2 regions of the Streptomyces sp. CNB091 genome follow, and region 1 is predicted to be linked to the other one. Evidence: predicted binding sites of a transcription regulator. Region 1 holds the regulator's gene; the other holds the start of a gene.

Region 1 (3,253 bases):
CTGGTGCCCGTGGACCCGGCCGACACGTCGAGCGGCGCACTGGTCACCCAGCAAGCCGGCCTGGTCTCCAACATCCTGGCCCTGTTCGAGAAGATCTGGACCGAGGCCACGGACCTCGCCGCCCTCATCGACACCGGCCCCGCGCCGACAGGCGTGCTCTCGGAGATGGAGCAGCGTGTCATGGAGGAGATGTGCCGGGTCGCGAAGGACGAGACGGGCGCCCGGAACCTGGACATCTCGGTACGGACGTACCGCCGTCACGTCGCCGACGTCCTCCGCATCCTGGACGCGACCAGCCGCCCGCACGCGGCCCTGCTGGCCCGCGAGCGAGGCTGGATCTGAGGCCCGGCACACGGAAAAGTACGGGACCGTCGGTCCGGAGGCCGCTCTACAGGGCCTGCCGTCCCTCCAGCGTCCACCCCTCCAGCGTCCGGCCCCTCAACGCCTCGGCGCAGCGTTCCCGCACCTCCTGCCCCCCGCCGCCCCGGACCAGGACCGTGATCCGGTCCTCCTCGATGCGCTGGGCGCACTCCCAGTGCGCGGGCAGCATCCCGAGGAGCCGGAGCACCGCGGTCCCGGCGGGCGCGGCGTGCGCGGCGACCCGGACCACCACGACCTCGACGGGGTCGTCTACTGCCAGCCGTTGACGCACGTGGCCTTGCCCCTGCCCGGTCCGTGCGCCTTCGGCAGCGGTACGCCGCAGAGAAGCCCGGAGACCGCGGCGCTCCCGTCCGCCGCCGCTTGCGAGATCGCACCGGTCAGCGTGGCCGACCCGCCGTGCGGGGACACACCCCCCGACCCCGCACCGGCGTGGGCCGGGATCGCGGCCGCCCCGACGACCAGCCCCAGGATCATTCCCCCGGTACCGACCATCCTCCCGGTGAACGCGCAGACGCCCATGTGTTCCTCCCCGTACGTCATGTGTCCTGCCGGCTTCCCTCGCCGACGCCCATAAGCTTGCCAGTGACACGTGCCCATGACAGGGGTGATCACTGTCAACTTGCTGCATATGCCGGGCTACTTGGTGCCAACCGTATTCCGCCGGAACGCTCCGGAGGTTTTCGGCCACCTGAGCCTGCCCGGCGACCAGACGGCGCGGGGGCACACGACGACGGGGCCGGGAGAGCGTCATCCGCTCTCCCGGCCCCATGACTCACAGGGTCCGGCCGACTCACGTCAGCCGCGTCCGTCAGCCGCGTCCGTCAGCCGTGTCCGTCAGCCGTGTCCGTCAGTCCGTCGGCCGCTTCAGTCCGTCGGCCGCTTCGGCTTAGGCCGCCAGACCACCAGCGCGCTGGTCTGCTGCACGTCCTGGTACGGCACGAGGTCCCGGCGGTACGAGGCGTGCACCTGGGCCTCGCGCTGCTGGAGGGCGACCGCCGCGCCGTCGACCGCCGCCGAGAGCTCGGCGACGCGCTGCTGGAGGGCCGCGACCTGGTTCTCCAGCTCGATGATCCGCTTGATGCCCGCGAGGTTGATGCCCTCGTCCTGCGACAGCTGCTGCACGGTGCGCAGCAGCTCGATGTCGCGGGCCGAGTAGCGCCGGCCGCGCCCGGCCGTACGGTCCGGGGAGACCAGGCCGAGACGGTCGTACTGGCGCAGTGTCTGCGGGTGCAGGCCCGAGAGCTGGGCCGCGATCGAGATCACGTACACCGGTGTCTCATCGGTCAGCTGGTACGGATTGCGTCGACGGCCGTCCATCTCAAGCTCCCTTCGCAGCCTGGAACAGTTCCGCCCGCGGGTCCTCGTCCGCGGTCGCCTTCCGGTAGGCCTCCAGGGCGTCCCTGGCCTCCTGGCCCAGCTCCCTGGGGACCGCGACCTCCACGGTGACCAACAGGTCGCCGCGGGTGCCGTCCTTGCGCACCGCGCCCTTGCCCCGGGCGCGCATCGTACGCCCGTTGGGGGTGCCGGCGGGAAGCTTAAGGGTGACCGGGGGGCCGCCGAGGGTGGGGACCTTCACCTCGCCGCCGAGCGTCGCCTCCGGATAGGTGACGGGCACGGTGACCGTGAGGTTGTCGCCCTTGCGGCCGAAGACCGGGTGGGCGTCGACGTGGACGACGACGTACAGATCACCGGCCGGACCGCCGCGTTCGCCCGCGCCGCCCTTGCCGCGCAGCCGGATCCGCTGGCCGTCGGAGACGCCCGCCGGGATCCTCACCTGCATGGTGTGCGCCGACTTCGCCCGGCCGCTTCCCTTGCAGACGTCGCAGGGGTCCTGGGCGATGAGGCCCCGGCCCTTGCAGTCCACACAGGGGTCGGTGAGCGAGAAGCCGCCGCCGCTGCCGCGCGAGACCTGGCCGGTGCCGACGCAGGTCGGGCAGACCCTGGGGGTGCCGTTCTTGTCGCCGGTGCCGGAGCACGCCTTGCAGGGCGCCTGGCTGGACATCCGCAGCGGGACCGTGGCCCCGTCGACCGCCTCGGTGAAGCTGAGCGTCACCTCGGACTCGATGTCCTGGCCGCGCTTGGGCTGGACACGGGTGCCCGTGCCGCCGCGGTTGAACAGCCCGCCGAAGACGTCGCCGAGACCGCCCCCGCCGCCGAAGCCGCCGCCCGCGCCGCCCTGTCCGCCGCCGCCCGGGGCGCCGCCTCCGAAGAGGTCGCCCAGGTCGAAGTTGAAGTTGCCGCCGGCACCACCGGGGCCGGGGCGGAAGCCGCCGTTGCCGAAGAGGGCGCGCGCCTCGTCGTACTCCTTGCGCTTCTTGGGGTCACCGAGGACGTCGTTCGCCTCGGAGATCTCCTTGAACCGCTCCTCCGCCTTGGCGTCGCTCTTGTTGGCGTCCGGGTGGAACTCGCGGGCGAGCTTCCGGTACGCCTTCTTGACCTCGGCGTCGGTGGCGTCCTTGGGGACGCCGAGGACCTTGTAGTAGTCCTTCTCGACGAAGTCCTTCGTGCTCATCGACGTCCCTCCTTCCGGACGATCGGCCGAGCGGCCGGCCCGTGGGCCGGCCGCCGGGCCGGTCGGTGGGCACCGTGGTGGTCAGACGCGTTGCCGTCAGACCTCCTCGGTGCCACCGCTCTCCTCGTCGTCTGTCTTCTCTTCCTTGGCCGCGGCGGGCGTGGCGCCCGGCTGCGGCTCGGCGACGGCCACCCGCGCGGGGCGGATGGTGCGCTCGCCGATGCGATACCCCGGCTGCAGGATCGCCACGCAGGTCGTCTCGGTGACGTCCGGCGCGTAGCTGTGCATCAGGGCCTCGTGGATCGTCGGGTCGAAGGGCTCGCCCTCCTTGCCGAACTGCTGAAGGCCCAGCTTCGCGAC
Region 2 (3,253 bases), on a different contig from region 1:
GAGCATCATCACCGGTACCGGGCGCTGCGCCTGTACGCGGCGGCAGACCTCCAGGCCGTCGAAGCCGGGAAGCATGATGTCGAGCACCATCAGGTCGGGCTGCCAGGCCTCGGCCGCGTCCACGGCCGCAGGGCCGTCCAGCGCGGTCTGCACCAGGAAGCCCTCCGCCCGCAGCCGGGCGGAGATGGCGTCGACGATCGTGGGGTCGTCCTCGACCACCAGCACCCGGCGCTGAGCCCCCGGGGTGGCCGCGACGCCGTTGTGGGTGGTGTGTGTCTGTTCCATCGCCCCGCCCCTGCCCGTTCTCGCGGGAGCCATTCCCCCGGAGGCACGGTTTTCGCTCGTGGATTTCGGTGGGTGATCCCGTGTGCCGGTCAGCAGCGTAAAGGCAGCGGAGGGCTCCCGGCTACGCAGGGTGTTGCCCCGGACGTGCGCGTCCACGCCGACCGGGCGGCCGGATCGTCGGCCTTGTGCCGGTTGACCCGTGCCACCGCCGGTCCGCGCATACCGGGAGGGGGGTTCAGATCGCCCGAAGTGCGAGATGGACCACGTCGGGCACACCTCGGGCAACGGCCACCTCTTCCGTCCGAACCCCGCTGAACCCGGCATTCCGCAAGGCCTGTTCGAAGGCCGGCGACGGCTGCGCGGACCAGACGGCCAGCACTCCGCCCGGGGTCAGCCGGTCGTGGCAGTGCGCCAGTCCGGCGGGGGAGTAGAGGCTGCCGTTGCCCTCCGTGACGGTCCAGTCCGGCCCGTTGTCGATGTCCAGGCACAGGGCGTCGTAACGCTCCGTGCTGGTACGGAGGTGGGCGACGAGATCCGTGTGGAGGATCCCGGTCCGGGGGTCGGCCAGGGCCGGCTCGGAGATCCGGTCCAGCGGCCCGGCCAGGTGCCAGTCCACGATCGCCTGCTCCCGCTCCACGACCACGATCCGGCCCCAGCGCTCCTCCTCGGCGGCCCGCACCAGCGAGAACCCGACGCCCAGGCCGCCGATCAGCACCGAGGGGCCGGTCCGCGAGGCGGGCAGGGCGGCCAGCGCGGCGTCGATCAGCAGCCGCTCGGAGCGCCCGTCGGAGGTGTCCATCAGGAAACAGCCGTTGGCGATGATCTCGAAGTGCTCCCCGCGCTCCCGCAGCACGACTTCGCCGAAGGGGCCCTCGCGGCGGTCGAGGACGACGGGGGCGCCGGCGGAACGCGTCGGCAACGGGTCGGGGGCGGGCATCGCACGCATCGGGGGCATCGCGGGCATCGTGGGGCTCTCCGGTCTCCGGTCGTGGCAGTCGGTGTGTCCGTCATCCTGGCCCGCCGCCCGGGCCGAGGGCCAGCGGGTTCCCTCTTCCGGGGATGCTTCCGGGGATGCCTCCGGGGACGCTTCCGGGGATCTTCGGGGGATGGGGAACAACGGTCCGCCCGGTGGCGCTCCCGTATGCGGAGGACCGCCCCGGGGGCCGACCGCCGAGAGGGCGGTGAAAGACGGTCCGGTGTCGACGTGGGAGCGGCTCGAAACGGCCTGATCGCTCAGAGCGAACAAGCGGTGGGGAACATTCGGCGGCTCAGGAGCATTGAGTCCACATAGCTCAACTTGCCTGCCGAAGGGGAGATCATGACTAACGAGTCCGAGGCGTTCACACCGATCGACCTGCCCGTGCTGCCGCTCGACGACGAGGTCGTCCTGCCCGGCATGGTGGTACCGCTCGACCTGTCCGACACCGAGGTGCGCGCCGCCGTCGAGGCCGCGCAGGCCGCCGTCCGTCCTGGTGGGGGCAAGCCCCAGGTGCTGCTGGTCCCGCGGATCGACGGGACGTACACGGGGACCGGTGTCCTCGGCACCGTCGAGCAGGTCGGACGCCTGTCGGACGGCGACCCGGGCGCCCTGATCCGGGCCCGCGACCGGGTCCGCATCGGCGCCGGGACCAGTGGGCCCGGCCGGGCGCTCTGGGTCGAGGGGACCGTGCTCGAAACCGCCGCCCCCGACCCCCTGCCCGGTTCCGCCGCCGAGCTGGTCAAGGAGTACAAGGCGCTAGCCACCAGCTGGCTGAAGAAGCGCGGCGCCTGGCAGGTCGTGGACCGGGTCCAGCAGATCGACGACCTCTCCGCGCTCGCCGACAACTCCGGATACTCGCCGTTCCTCACCACCGCCCAGAAGGTCCAGCTCCTGGAGACCGCGGACCCGATCGCCCGGCTGAAGCTCGCCATCCAGTGGCTGAGCGAGCACCTCGCCGAGCAGGACGTGGCCGAATCGATCGCCAAGGACGTCCAGGACGGCGTCGACAAGCAGCAGCGCGAATTCCTGCTGCGCCGCCAGCTGGACGCCGTGCGCAAGGAGCTCTCCGAGCTCAACGGCGACCCGGAGGACGAGTCCGACGACTACCGGGCCCGTGTCGAGGCCGCCGACCTCCCCGAGCACGTCCGCGAGGCCGCGCTCAAGGAGGTCGAGAAGCTGGAGCGGTCCAGCGACCAGTCGCCCGAGGGCTCCTGGATCCGCACCTGGCTGGACACCGTCCTCGAACTGCCCTGGACCGAGCGGACCGAGGACGCCTACGACATCCGCGGCGCCCGGGAGATCCTGGACGCCGAGCACGCCGGCCTCGCCGACGTGAAGGAACGCATCACCGAGTACCTCGCGGTGCGCAAGCGCCGCGCCGACCGGGGGCTGGGCGTGGTGGGCGGCCGCCGCGGCGGCGCGGTGCTGGCCCTCGTCGGCCCGCCCGGCGTCGGCAAGACCTCCCTCGGCGAGTCCGTCGCGCACGCCATGGGCCGCAAGTTCGTCCGCGTCGCGCTCGGCGGTGTCCGGGACGAGGCGGAGATCCGCGGCCACCGGCGTACGTACGTGGGCGCGCTCCCCGGCCGTATCGTGCGGGCCATCAAGGAGGCCGGTTCGATGAACCCGGTCGTCCTGCTCGACGAGATCGACAAGGTCGGCTCCGACTTCCGGGGCGACCCGGCCGCCGCCCTCCTGGAAGTCCTCGACCCGGCCCAGAACCACACCTTCCGCGACCACTACCTGGAGGTCGAGCTCGACCTCAGCGACGTGGTCTTCCTCGCCACCGCCAACGTGCTCGACGCCATCCCGGAGGCCCTGCTCGACCGCATGGAGCTGGTCCGCCTCGACGGCTACACCGAGGACGAGAAGGTCGTCATCGCCCGGGACCACCTGCTCCCGCGCCAGCTGGAGCGGGCCGGCCTGGAGAAGGACGAGGTCGCCCTGGAGGAGTCGGCGCTGCGCAAGCTGGCCGGCGAGTACACCCGCGAG

What was found. Region 1 encodes HspR, which represses chaperone genes until heat shock. Its sites were predicted from a motif close to TTGAGNNNNNNNNNCTCAA; they were not measured.
Region 2: lon (endopeptidase La) is a predicted target of HspR. The motif match lies at 1,563-1,581, and genes of this name have one in related genera.

Annotation. Positions count from the first base shown of each region.
Region 1 is NZ_KB899009.1:134,472-137,724, reverse strand. Features, by position in the region: gene D581_RS0130360 (hypothetical protein) at 1-342, shown strand, start outside; gene D581_RS0130355 (hypothetical protein) at 389-652, opposite strand; gene D581_RS0130350 (hypothetical protein) at 631-921, opposite strand; gene D581_RS0130345 (heat shock protein transcriptional repressor HspR) at 1,246-1,698, opposite strand; gene dnaJ (molecular chaperone DnaJ) at 1,700-2,893, opposite strand; gene grpE (nucleotide exchange factor GrpE) at 2,990-3,253, opposite strand, start outside.
Region 2 is NZ_KB899000.1:184,518-187,770, reverse strand. Features, by position in the region: gene D581_RS0120385 (response regulator transcription factor) at 1-285, opposite strand, end outside; gene D581_RS0120380 (spermidine synthase) at 521-1,249, opposite strand; gene lon (endopeptidase La) at 1,604-3,253, shown strand, end outside.